Regions from separate parts of the Modestobacter roseus genome, predicted to be linked through region 1. Evidence: riboswitches for the same ligand, from Rfam matches in the RefSeq annotation. Region 1 holds a riboswitch; each other region holds the start of a gene.
The links. Region 1 has a riboswitch for cyclic di-AMP ahead of JD78_RS10505 (C40 family peptidase). Riboswitches for the same ligand answer to the same signal wherever they lie in the genome.

Region 1 (3,197 bases):
CCCGCCGCTGCTGTTCATCTCCGGCAGCGAGGACCACATCATGCCGCCGTCGGTGCAGCGCTCGAACGCCAAGCACTACCGGGGCGACACGGTCACCGAGCTCCGCGAGCACGAGGGCTTCCCGCACCTGCTGCCCGCCGCTCCCGGCTGGCAGGCCGTCGCCGACGAGGCCCTCGACTGGGCGCTCGAGCACGCGACCGGCCCCCGGGTGCTCGGCGCCCAGTGAGGCTCACGCACGTCGGCGGGCCGACACTGCTGGTCGAGCTCGCCGGGTGGACGCTGCTCACCGACCCGACCTTCGACCCGCCCGGACGGCGGTACGACTTCGGCTGGGGCACCAGCTCGCGCAAGGTCACCGGCCCGGCGCTTGACCGGGGTGACCTGCCGCCGGTGGACGCCGTCCTGCTCAGCCACGACCACCACGCCGACAACCTGGACGACGCCGGCCGGGCGCTGCTGCCGTCGGCCCCGGTGGTGGTGACGACGGTGGCCGGGGCCGCGCGGCTGGGGGACGGCGCGCGGGGTCTCGTGCCGTGGGCCTCGACGGTGCTGACCGCCCCCGGTCGGGTGCCGCTGGTGGTCACCGCGACGCCGGCGCGGCACGGCCCGCCGTTGAGCCGGCGGGTGTCCGGGGACGTCGTCGGCTTCGCCGTCCACCCGCAGGGAGCCGAGGGTGGCGTGGTGTGGATCTCCGGGGACACCGTGTTCCACCGCCGGCTGCGGGAGGTCGCCGACCGGCTGACCGTCGACGTGGCCGTGCTGCACCTGGGCGGCGTCCGGTTTCCCGTCACCGGCCCGCTGCGCTTCTCGATGACGGGCCGGGGCGCGGTACGGACGGCGCGGCTGCTGGAGCCACGGGTCGTCGTCCCGGTGCACCACGAGGGCTGGAGCCACTTCCGCGAGGGGCGGGACGGCGTGCAGCGTGCGCTGGACCGGGCGCCGGACGTCGGTCGGCGGTTCCGCTGGCTGCCCTCCGGCGTACCGGTCGACGTGGGCGGCTGACCAGCGCGTCTGCGGCTCGTGGGACTGCCGGTGCGGATGGTGTGACGACTCGGCGTCGACGCCCCGTTTCGGCGAATCCTGTCGGCAACGTCCTCGATGCTGCGCAGCAACACGGCTTCACCGGAGTCAGGAGAGCGGGATGCGCGGGATCGTCGTCATCGACCAGCCGGTCGAGGACCGGGTGGTCGGCTGGCACGTCAACGTCGGCGAGGGGCTCGAGTCGACGATGGCCGGTGCCTGGGTGCTGCCCTCGGACGACGACCGGATCGCCCGGCTGCTCGTCGGCCGGATCATGGTGCCCACCGAGAAGGCCTCGGTGCGGTTCGGCCGCGGTGCCGACGCCGCTGCGCTCGCCGTGGCGATCGTCGCGGAGACCAGCGCGCTCGACGCCGCCTTCGCCGCGCACGTCGCGTCGCTGCCGTCGTCCAAGCGGAGCCTGGTGAGCCCGCGCTGGCCGCGGATCCCGACCCGGCCGCGTCCGGAGACCGCCGGCGATCCGCTGGCCAGCGACGCGCTGACCCTGGCCCGCTGGGTCGCCGAGCTGCTCACCGCCTGGGACCGGATCGAGAAGGAGCGGCTGACCCGCCCCTTCCTCGCCGTCCGCGGTGGGGAGGCCACCCGGGCGCTGCCGCCGGGCTGGCCGGCCGTCAGCTGCCTGGCCCAGGCGGCCTGACACCTCCCGGGGGCGCCACTGCGGCGTCCCCGGGAGGTGTGCGACTCAGACCAGCCGACGCGCGGTGTTGTAGCCCCACATGTCGATGCTGGCGACGCGGACGACGTCGCCGCTGGTCGGCGCGTGCACCATCAGCCCGTCGCCCAGGTAGATCCCCACGTGCCCGACGGGGGAGTAGTAGAAGACCAGGTCACCCGGCTGCAGGTGGGCCCGGTCGACGGGCACGCCCATCGTGGACTGCATCCGCGACGAGTGCGGCAGGGTGATCCCGGCCGCCCGGTACGCGAACTGGGTCAGGCCCGAGCAGTCGTAGACGTTCGGGCCGGCCCCGGCCCACACGTAGGGCTTGCCCAGCTGTGCGAGCGCGGTGTCGATGACCACCTGGGCGGCGGAGTTCGGCGCTGCGGTGGCCGCGACCGGCGCGGCGATCGGAGCCGCGGCCGGCGGGGCGGCGCCCCGGCGTTGGCCTGTGCGGCGAGGGGGGTGAGCACCACGCCGGCGCCGGTGAGCAGCGCGATCAGCGCGCCCTTGGCGGTGCGGGTGGAACGACGTGCAGAGGTGGTGCGCAGGGTCGTCATGGAACGACGGGTTCTCCTTGTTCTCCTCAACCGCCTACCGAGTTAGCTGACGGGTTCGGGCGGGGAACTCGCCCGGCTCGGCCGCACCTGCGTGCGGCCGTGCTTCACCCCAGAACTGCGGTGGGTCCCCGGTCCAGGCGGCGGCTGCAGCGTGCGCAGCCGACGTCCGGTTCGGCGGTGCCGTCCGGGTGTCACCACAGGCGGTGACGGTCGGACCCGGTCGGCCGCGATGACGCTAGGTCGGCATCCCGGAGTCCGCAGCGGTCCATCTCGACCCGATCCGGGAGCCCTCGGACAGCGACTCGCCGTCGCGACCGCAACAAACGCCAAGCCGTCCCCGGCGTGTCTCGCGGGGAAACGATCGTGTCGGACGGCGGCGCGTGCCCACGCTTCGTGTTGACGGCCTCACGACGCGCCAAGCCCTGGAGCTGCGTCAGGAGCGGGGGCCCGGGCGCACGGCGGGGGTCACATGGGGTGCTGCCGACAGTCGTGGTCTGCCCACCGGGGGTGGGCAGACCACGACGTTGCCGGGGGTACTTCCCCAGCACGCGACAGCGCCGCCGGGGATCACTCCTCGGCGGCGCTGTCGTCGTGCTGGTGCTGCGGAGATCAGGCGGTCTGCTCGCCGATCCCGAACTGCAGCGAGCCGTCGGGGCCGGCGGCCGCGTCGAGCGTCTTGTCGTCGAGCAGCTCCGCGGCGCGGGAGTCCAGGAACACCCGCGCCCCGGCCTCGTCGAGCACCGCGTCGTCCTCGGCGGGCACGGCGGCCAGGCTGAGCTCCAGGTTCGCGCCGGTCGGGTCGTTGGCGATCCGCAGACCACCGGCCTCGGGGACCTCGGACTGGCCGAGGATCCCCTTGATCGCGGTGGCGGCGGTGGGGGTGAGGGTCAGCATCGTGCGGGGTCCTCTCGGTTGCAGGGGGCCCAGCCCGCCGGACGTCGGTG
Region 2 (3,197 bases), 730 kb from region 1:
CGCGGTGCTGGCCGCCGTCGGGGTCCTCCTCACCGCCGCCCTGCCCGCCGGGCGGCGGCAGGGCGAGGCCTCCGGCCGGTCACCGCTCGGCGAGCTCGCCGACGGGGTGCGCTACGTCCGGCGGCACCCCGAGCTGAGCGCCCTGGTGTGGTGCGGCATCGGCGTGGCCATGATGGGCCTGCCGTACCTGGCCTTCATGCCGACCATCTCCAGCGACCTGTTCGGCCTCGGCTCGGTCGGTTACGGGGTCCTGGCGGCGACGTCCGCGGTGGGCGGGGTGGCGGCGGGGCTGCTGCTGGGGCGGCGCAGCTCGTGGGTCCGGCAGACCCGGGTGCTGGTGGCCTCCGGCGCGGTCTTCGGCATCGCCATCTGCGCGCTGGCGATCGCACCCAACGCCGCCGTCGCCGTGGTCGTGCTCCTCGCCGTGGGCGCGTCGATGCTCGCCTTCCAGACCACCAACCAGTCGCAGCTCATCGCCCTCTCGGACCTGGAGTACCACGGGCGGGTGCAGGGGCTGATCATGCTCAGCTTCGGCGCGTTCGGCATCGCCGCCCTCCCGCTGGGCCTGCTCGCCGACGCCATCGGGCTGCGCTGGACGCTGCTCGGCATGGGGGTCGGCGTGCTCGCGTTCGTCGCGCTGTACGCGGTGGTCAGCCGGCGTCGGATGGCCGGCGCGCAGCGGCTGCGCGACCTGGGCTGACCGAGGAGCCCCGCGTGGCGGGGACGGTCAGCGCCAGTCGACGCCGGGCAGGGTGGCGCTCCAGGACTCGGCGATCCGGCCGTCGGCGACCCGGTGCACCACCAGCCAGGTGACCACCGAGGTCTGGCCGGTGTCCAGGTTCAGGCCGGTGGTGGTGGCCCGCGTCCAGACCCGGTCCTCCGCCGTCACCTGGTCGTCGACGGTGGTCGCGGGGTCGTGCAGCAGCTGCCAGGAGTCGCGGACCTCCCGGGTGAACTGGGCCCGGGTGAGCGACCGGGTCCCGGCGGAGGAGTGCCGCACGTAGGGCTCGGCGATGAGCTCGTCGATCACCGTGAGATCGCGGCGGTTCCACAGCCCGTCCCAGTAGCGATGGACGATCGAGGTCAGTGCCTGCTGGTCCACGATGCGGCAGCCTAGGGCCGCGAGCGCGTCGGCCGCTGCGCGTGGGCCACCGGCGGTGGGCATGGCGTCGGGCCCGGGGGCCGGTGGCTGCCGGCGCCGGGGCGCGCTGGCGCGGTCGACTGCAGACGGTCACGACACCCCGACCGCGAGTGAGTTCAGGGTACAACCAACTCAGCAGCTGGACGGCCGTCCGGCGGGGGCCGACCGGTCCGGGAGGACACCGGCCGAGATCGGCGGAACGCGCTGGCCAGGCGCCGGACACCTGACCGTCCAGCGGTGTCCGAGGCGGGGTGCCGGCGCACCGCCGACACCCCCGATCCGGGCGGTCCGGAGCCCGGTGGACGGCCCCGGCGGAATTGCCCCCGCCCGTGGCCGTCTGCCTACCGTGCGCCCGTCCACCGACTGCGGTGGGCCCGGCTGGCGGACCGCCGAACCTGCCCACCGCCACCGGACCAGCGACACGACGGGCAGGCGCGGGGGACCCACACGCAGGACCGGGCCCTCGGGCCCTGGGGTGAAGCCGCATGCGCGGCCGGGCAGCTCTCGCCCGAACCCGACAGCTAACTCCGCAGGCGGTGAGAGGCACATCCCCATGACACAGCGACACCGGGGACGGCACCGCCGTCCCACCCGGCGCCCCACCGTGGCGTCTCTGGCCCGTCCCGCCCTGGCGGTCGTGGCCGCAGCTTCGGTCCCGCTCGCGGTGGCCGCCCCGGCGCACGCCGCGGAGCACACGGTCGCTCCCGGCGACACCCTCAGCCGCCTGGCGGCGGCGCACGGCACCACGTGGCAGACCATCTACGCGGAGAACGGCGGCGTCCTCAGCGACCCGAACCGGCTGCGCGTGGGTCAGGTGCTCACCATCGGTGGTGCCACCGCGGCGCCCGCGACCACGGCTCCCGCCACCACGGCCTCCGGGGAGTACGTCGTCCGCGCGGGCGACACGCTCGGCAGGATCGCGGCTGCCCACGGCACCACGTGGCAGCAGCTGCACGCCCTCAACCGGGGGGTCGTCGGGGCCGACCCGAACACCCTGCGCGTCGGTCAGCGGCTCACCCTCGGCGGCGTGCCCGCCCCCGCTGCTGCCGCTCCCCGGGTCGCCGAGCGGGCGGCCAGCCGGAGCGCGGAGCGGGCCGCGCCCGCTGCCGCCGCCGGTGCCTACGACGTGTGGGCTCCGCACGTCCGTCCCGCCGTCCAGGAGGTCGCCGAGCGGTTCGGGGTCGGATCGGTCGTCACCCGGCCCGGCCACAGCCCGACCGAGGACCTCGCGGCCGACTTCATGGTGCACACCGACCGGGCCAAGGGCGACGCCGTCGCCCAGTACGTCATCGACAACGCCGCCCGGTTCCGCGTCGAGTACGTGATCTGGCAGCAGCGGATCTACCAGGTCCGCACCGGCACGTGGCAGGCGATGGCCGACCGTGGGTCGCCCACCGCCAACCACATGGACCACCCGCACGTGTCGTTCCTGCCCGGCTGACGCCGGCCGGAGCGGGCCCCTGAGGTCTGTTCGTCGAACGGCGTCCCCGCCCGGTCGTCCCCGGGCGGGGACGCCGCCGGCGGTGGTCCTGCGTCGCCTGCCGCGCGGCGCCGTGCGGTCGCTGGCAGGGTGGACGGCGTGACCCCTCCCTCTCCCGTCGTGGTGGTGACCGGTGCGAACGGACTGGTGGGCAGCGCGGTGTGCCGGGCGCTGGTCGAACGGGCGGCGCGGGTGCGGGCCGTCGTCCGGCGCCCGGGCAGCGCCCCGGACGGCGACGGGGTCACCGAGCACGTCGGCGACTTCGCCGACGAGGCCTTCGCCCGGACGGTGGTGCAGGGTGCCGACGCCGTCGTCACCACGGTCCACCCGATGGGTTCCCCCCGGGAGGTGCAGCACCGGGTCGGCGTCGAGGGCACGCCGGTGATCGCCCGGGCCGCCCGCGACGCCGGCGTCGCCCGGCTGGTGCACGTGTCCACCGCCGGGGTCTACGACCGGTCGGCCGGTGTCGGGGACCTGGCCGAGGACGGACCCCTGCTGCCCGAGGGCAGCGGCGACTACCCGGACACCAAGAACGCCACCGATGCCGCACTGGCCGAGGTCGGCGGGCTCACCACC
Region 3 (3,197 bases), 1.1 Mb from region 1:
TGAAGCGCTGGAGCGGCCCTGTCCGGGGGCTCACCCCGAACGTGCGAGGGGTGAGCGGGACGGGGTCCTTCCTCAGCCGGCGATGCGGCGCATCGCGGTGATGCTGCCCATCACGTCGATGCTGGCGACCTTGACGACGTCGCCGGAGGTCGGCGCGTGCACCATCTGGCCGTTGCCGATGTAGATGCCGATGTGGCTGACCGGGGAGTAGAAGGCGATCAGGTCGCCCGGCTGCAGCTCACCCCGGGACACCGCGCGCCCCATGCTGGCCTGGGCCCGGCTGGAGTGCGGCAGCGAGACACCGGCGGCGGCGTAGGCGTACTGCACCAGACCGGAGCAGTCGAACGACCCCGGACCGGCGGCGGCCCACACGTAGGGCTTGCCCTGCTGGGCCATGGCGGTGCTGACCGCCGTCCCGGCGGCGCCGCTGGAGGCGACGACCGGCGCGGACGGGGCCTGCGCGGCCGGAGCCGCGCCGCGGGCGGCGCTGCCGCCCCCACGGGAACCGGAGCCGGAGCCGGACGCCTGCTGTGCCGCGGCGGCCTCGGCGGCGTGCCGGCGCTCGGCCTCGGCCCGCGAGGCGGCCTGCTCCGCGGCGGAGAGGCGCTCGTACAGCGCCTGGTACTCGGCGATCTGCTTGTTCAGGTCCGTGCGCTGCGCCTCGACCTGGTCGAGCTGGGCCTGCGCCTCGGTGGCGGCGGCCTCGGCCGCCGCCTTGGCCTCGGTGGCCTGCTCGTCGGCCGTGACGGCCTCGCCGAGGATGCCGTTGTTGTGGTCGGCGATCGAGTCCAGCGTGCCGACCCGGTCCATCAGCTCGTCGGCGGACTCGCTGGTGAGCATCGCCTGCAGGGTGCTCAGCTGGTCGCCGGTGTAGGCGCTGCGGGCGACCTCGCGGACCCGGTCGCGGGCCCCGGCGAGGGCGGCCTCGGCGGCCGCGACCTGGGCGGTGGCGGCGTCGACCTCGGCCTGCTTGGTGTCCAGCTCGACGCGGGCGTCGTTGAACTGCTCGGTGACGACCTCGAGGTCGTGCGCGCGCTCGGCGACCAGGGTGGCGGCCTCGGCGGAGGTGGTGGGCTCGGCCGCGGCGGGCGCGGGGGCGAGCAGCGGGGCGGCGACGAGGGCGCCGGCGGCGATGAGGGTGACGACGGCCCGGCGGGAGACGGACCCGCGACGGGCAGGGTTGAGCGAACTCGCCATGTTCGGCGGGTGGTCCTTTCTTCCAACGTGCCGCCTACCGAGTTAGCTGACGGGTTCGGATGGGAAGACACCCGGCACCTGCGGCCCGGCTGGGCCGCGCAGTGCTTCACCCCAGTGCTGCGGTGGGTCCCCGGTCCCCTGGCCCGCCGTCGTGCGCGGGCCGTGGAGTTCGGCGGCGGTCTGGTCGGTCGCCACCGAGGGGTGGCTGAGGTGCCCGTCCGGACCGCCGCCCACCGTAAGGGCGTTATGGGCTCGTGACAAAGGCTCATTGCGATTTTGTTGAGAAACTCCGGTGGTGTGCTCCAACACGCTCACCGAGGGTGACTGGCGCGCCGGGATTCGCGGCTCCCGGACCCGACCACTCTCCCCGGGCTCCGGGTCCGGACCGGCGACACGCGACCCGACCTGGGCACCCGCGGGCGCCCGGTCGGAGCCCCCCCCCGACCCCCGGCCGGTGCTGTCCCCCCGGCCCCGGCGACCGTCTGATCACGCTCCGCGATCGCACGGGCCGCCCACGCGCCGGCTCCGCTGGGCGGCCCGACGGGCTCCCGGCGCGGCGTTGCCCGGGAGCGTGCGCCGGACCTGCTAGCGCCCCGCGGTCCCCGGCCCGCCAGGATGACCCGGTGCCGACCCTTGCCACCGCCCCCTGGGCCGCCCCCCACCTCGCCGTCGCGGTGCCGTTCGGGCACGACGTCGACGCCCCGTTCGCGCCGCGCCCCGCCCGGGACCTGGCGTGAGCACGGCGGCGCGGTACGACGCGGTCGTGGTCGGCGGCGGGCACAACGGCCTGGTCGCCGCCGCCTACCTGGCCCGGGCGGGGTGGTCGGTGCTGGTGCTGGAGCGGCGGGACGTGCTCGGCGGCGCCGCGGTCAGCCAGCAGGTGTTCCCCGGCGTCGACGTCCGGCTGTCGGCGTACTCCTACCTGGTCAGCCTGCTGCCCGACCGGATCGTCACCGACCTGGGCCTGCCGCTGGACCTGCGCGACCGGGCCGTGGCGTCCTGGACCCCGCTGCGCCGCGACGGGCGGCACCGGAGCCTGCTGGTCGAGCGGGACGAGGGGCCCGCGACGGCGGCGTCCTTCCGCGCGCTCACCGGCTCCGACGCCGAGCTGGCCGGCTGGCAGCGCTTCTACGGCCGGCTGAGCACCCTCGCCGAGGACCTCGCACCCACCCTCACCGAGCCGCTGCCCGGCGAGGCGGAGCTCGCCGGGCGGCTGCGCGACCCGGGCATCTGGCACGACCTGCGCGAGCGGCCGCTGGCCGACGTCGTCGGCGACCACCTGACCGACGACGACGTGCGCGGCATCGCGCTCACCGACGGGCTGATCGGCACCTTCGCCGACGTGCACGCCGCCGACGGGCTGGCCGGGCGCTGCTTCCTCTACCACCTGGTCGGCAACGGCACCGGCCGCTGGCGGGTGCCGGTCGGCGGCATGGGCGCGGTCAGCGGCGCGATCGCCACCGCTGCCCGGGCCGCCGGCGCCACGCTGCTGACCGGGGCCACGGTGACCGCGCTGGAGACCCGCGCGGACGGCGTCACGGTGCACTGGACCGACGCGGACGGGGTCGCACACGCGGCCGACGCCGGGCACCTCGTGGGCGGCGCCGCGCCGGCGGTGCTGGACGACCTGCTCGGCGCGCCGGCCGGCCCGCGACCGTCGGGTTCCCAGCTCAAGGTCAACATGGTGCTGCGGCGGCTGCCCGGGCTGCGCTCCGGCGACGACCCGCACCGGGTGTTCAGCGGCACGGTGCACGTCGACGAGTCGGCGTCGGCGATCGACGCCGCGTACGCGAAGGCCGCGGCCGGGCAGCTGCCGGACGTCGTCCCGTTCGAGGTGTACTGCCACTCGCTGACCGACCCGTCGATCACCGGCGGCACCGGGCTGCACACGCTGACCCTCTTCGGCCTGCACACCCCGGCGGAGCTGTTCGCGGCCGACCCGGTGGGCACCCGCGAGGAGGCGGTGCGCCGGGTCGTCGCCCAGTTCGACGACCACCTCA
Region 4 (3,197 bases), 440 kb from region 1:
CGGGGTGGTCCACCCGGTGATCCTGTCCGATGGGGACGACATTCTGGCAGGGCGGTGCCGGACTCGGCACACCAGGAGGGACCGCCCGGTGCGGGCGGCCCCTCCTGGGCGGTGCTGGTTGGTTCAGGAGCAGGTCGAGCGGGAGCAGTCGATCAGGAGCGGGTCGATCAGTACCAGCCGGCGGACTGCGACTGCGACCACGCGCCGCACGGCGAGCCGTAGCGGTTGTTGATGTAGATCAGGCCGGCGTCGATCTGCCGGTAGCCGTCGGAGGTCTTCGCGATCCCGGTGCCCTTCCAGGTGGAGTCCAGGAACTGCGGGATGCCGTAGGCGGTGCTGCGCGGGTTCTGCGCGTTGGGGTTCCAGCCGCTCTCCTTGCCCCACAGCTTCTCCAGGCAGGAGAACTGGCCGGAGTCACCGCCGAGCTTCGACAGCGCGTACTCCTGGTAGGAGCCTGCGGGCGCGGCGGCGGCCGGGGCCGGGGCGGACGAGCCGCCGCCGGAGGACCGGGGGGCGGACTGCGACCGCTGGGCGGCGGCGGCCCGCTCGGCCTTGCGGGCCTCCTCGGCCTGACGCGCCTCCTCGGCCAGCCGCGCCTCCTCGGCCAGCCGGGCCTCCTCGGCGAGCCGGGCCTCCTCGGCCAGCCGGGCCTCCTCGGCCAGCCGGGCCTCCTCGGCGGCCACGGCGGCGGCCTGCACCTGCTGGGCGGCGACCTCGGCCTCCTGCCGCTGGCTGCGGTCGGCCGCCAGCTCGCCGAGCCGGTCACCCACCTCACCCTCGGCGACGACCGTGCTGGCGTGCTCGGCGGTGAGGCCCAGCTGGGTGGCGATGCTCACCGGCTCCGGCGCGGCGGTGGCCTCGGCGTCGGTCTGCCCGCTCACCGCGACGTTCACCAGGACCGCGCCGACCGCAGCGGCGGCCAGGTACATCGCCGGCCGGCGCAGCCCCGTCGGGGGTGCCAGGCGGCGGGAGCTCTTCGCGGCGCCGACGGGCAGGACCGCGGTGGGCAGGCCGTCGTCGGCGGGCACGGCCGCGTCGTCCAGGGCGTCGTCGTGCGGGGTGGTGCGGGGGGACATGGAGGAGGGGGCTCCTGGGCTCTTCCGTGGCCGCCTACCGGGTTAGCTGACGGATTCGGGCGGGAAGACGCCCTACCCGGCCGGGCACGTGCCCGGGCGGGATTCACCCCAGTGCTGCGGTGGGTCCCCGGATCGCTGCGGGCAGCGACTCGGCGGCACCCGGCGCGGGCTCCCCGGATGGGGACGTGACGTCCGGCCGGACCGGCCCAAGGTAAGGCCCGTGACGACCTCGTGACAACGCCAGGCGGCCAGTTCGTCGGGATCTGCCACGACTCCCCTGGTCAGCGCGGTGTGACTCGCCCCGCACGCCCCGCTCGTCACGCGAGCACCGGGCGCCCGGACCTCAGGGCAGCCGCCAGACCGTCGTCCGGCGGACCTCACCGCCGTCGGCGTCCGGGACGTCGTGCACGGCGGCCGGGAGCAGCCCCTCGCGGGGCAGGTAGGCACGGCCGGGGTCACCGAGCAGCACCGTGGCGCCGCGCAGCCAGTGGGCGCCCAGGTAGGGCAGCACCCGGGCGGTCATGTCGCGGTCGTAGCAGACGTCCCCGGCCAGCACGACGTCGACGTCCGGCCCGTCCTCGCCCAGCACGTCACCCACCACCTCGATCCCCCTGACGCCGTTGAGCTCGGCGTTCAGCGCGATCGCGGTGTGGGAGTACGGGTCGACGTCACTCGCGATGACGTGCGCGGCGCCGGCCTTCAGCGCCGCCACGGCGACCAGCCCGCTCCCCGCGCCGAGGTCCAGCACGCGCCGGCCGGCGACGAGCTCCGGGGAGTCCAGGACGTGCCGGGCCAGCGCCTGGCCACCGGGCCAGGCCGCCGCCCAGAACGGCGGGTCCTGGCCGGCGCCGCCGGCCTCGGTCTCCATCGCCTCCCAGAGGGCGACGACGTCGTCGGCGACGTGCAGCTGCACCTCGGGGATCAGGGTCGGCCGCGCCACCCGGGTGTGGGCCTGCAGGAAGGACGGCGGGACGCGGTCGGGGGCGGACACCCCGACAGTGGACACCCGCCCGTCCGCCCGCGGACCACCGGGGTGCGCCCGGTCCGGGCGCTGCGCTCAGTCCTTGCGGTCGCTCCGCACCACGGTGACCGGGCACGGCGCGTGCCGGGTGACCTGGTCGCTGGTCGAGCCCAGCAGCAGCCCGGCGAAACCGCCGCGGCCGCGGGCGCCCACCACCAGCAGGTCCGCGTCCCGGGCGGCGGCGATGAGCGCCTTCACCGGCGCGGTGTGCGCGACGTGGCAGCCGACCCCCGCGGCGCGGTCCCGGCCGAGCGCGGCCACGACGTCGGCCTCCAGGTCGGTCTGGACCGCCTTCTCGTAGTCCTCCATCGGCGGCACGTAGCCCGGCGACCAGCTGGCCGGCTGCGGCGCGGTGGCGATCCGCCAGGCGCGGACGACGTGCAGCGGCCACCCGGCCCGCTCGGCCAGCCCCGCCGCCCACTGGAGCGCCTCCTGGGCACACCCGGAGCCGTCGTGGCCCACGACGACCCCGCCACCGACACCACCGTCGACCGCCGCGGTCGACGCTCCCTCGGAGGTCCCGGCCATGGCCTCGTCGACCTCCGCTGCCAGCGCGTCCCGCGTGCCGCCCTGCTCCGTCACCGTGTCCTCCTGTCCGTGCCCGTCCCGCGCCGCCCCAGGCGGCCGGACCCCCACCCTGGCGCACGGCGCCGCCGCGCGCACAGTGCCGGAGGTCCCGACGGTCCGTGCCCCGCCCGGCTCAGCGCGCGTCCCGGACGACGTGCACCGCGGCCTCCTCCGCCGACGCCCCTCCCCCGTCGACGCCCTCGTCCTCCGCGTACAGCTCGTCCTCCGTGTCGACCACGCCGTCGTCGTCGTCGGCCAGCCGGCCTGCGCGGTCGTCGCCGACCTCGTCGTCGCGCAGCTCCCCGTCGGTGCCGGCGTCGTCGCCCAGCCCGTCCCCCTCGTCGTCGGCCCCCTCGTCGTCGGCCCCGCCGTCCCGGAGCTCGCGGGCCAGCCGGCCGGAGAGGCTCTCGCCGGCCTCCTCGCGCTCGGTGGTGCCCCAGCCGGTCGACACCCACGGCCGGTCCGGCGGTGACCAGCCGGCGGTGTCGTCGTCGGCGTCCGGCTCGAGGGTGTCCGAGACGGCGGCCACGGTC

Region 2: another riboswitch for cyclic di-AMP. It lies ahead of JD78_RS21700 (LysM peptidoglycan-binding domain-containing protein); the one in region 1 lies ahead of JD78_RS10505 (C40 family peptidase).
Region 3: another riboswitch for cyclic di-AMP. It lies ahead of JD78_RS15935 (C40 family peptidase); the one in region 1 lies ahead of JD78_RS10505 (C40 family peptidase).
Region 4: another riboswitch for cyclic di-AMP. It lies ahead of JD78_RS08495 (aggregation-promoting factor C-terminal-like domain-containing protein); the one in region 1 lies ahead of JD78_RS10505 (C40 family peptidase).

What each region holds. Positions count from the first base shown of each region.
Region 1 covers NZ_VLKF01000001.1:2,213,899-2,217,095, reverse strand. The annotation lists gene JD78_RS10520 (alpha/beta hydrolase) at 1-226, shown strand, start outside; gene JD78_RS10515 (MBL fold metallo-hydrolase) at 223-1,002, shown strand; gene JD78_RS10510 (hypothetical protein) at 1,142-1,675, shown strand; gene JD78_RS10505 (C40 family peptidase) at 1,721-2,056, opposite strand; cyclic di-AMP (ydaO/yuaA leader) riboswitch at 2,271-2,406, opposite strand; gene JD78_RS10500 (HesB/IscA family protein) at 2,863-3,147, opposite strand.
Region 2 covers NZ_VLKF01000001.1:1,481,102-1,484,298, reverse strand. The annotation lists gene JD78_RS07080 (MFS transporter) at 1-700, shown strand, start outside; gene JD78_RS07075 (ester cyclase) at 728-1,102, opposite strand; cyclic di-AMP (ydaO/yuaA leader) riboswitch at 1,576-1,672, shown strand; gene JD78_RS21700 (LysM peptidoglycan-binding domain-containing protein) at 1,779-2,582, shown strand; gene JD78_RS07065 (NAD-dependent epimerase/dehydratase family protein) at 2,721-3,197, shown strand, end outside.
Region 3 covers NZ_VLKF01000001.1:3,327,117-3,330,313, forward strand. The annotation lists gene JD78_RS15935 (C40 family peptidase) at 73-1,197, opposite strand; cyclic di-AMP (ydaO/yuaA leader) riboswitch at 1,213-1,382, opposite strand; gene JD78_RS15940 (phytoene desaturase family protein) at 1,931-3,197, shown strand, end outside.
Region 4 covers NZ_VLKF01000001.1:1,778,312-1,781,508, forward strand. The annotation lists gene JD78_RS08495 (aggregation-promoting factor C-terminal-like domain-containing protein) at 168-1,076, opposite strand; cyclic di-AMP (ydaO/yuaA leader) riboswitch at 1,097-1,231, opposite strand; gene JD78_RS08500 (class I SAM-dependent methyltransferase) at 1,420-2,067, opposite strand; gene JD78_RS08505 (universal stress protein) at 2,134-2,679, opposite strand; gene JD78_RS08510 (DUF5709 domain-containing protein) at 2,798-3,197, opposite strand, start outside.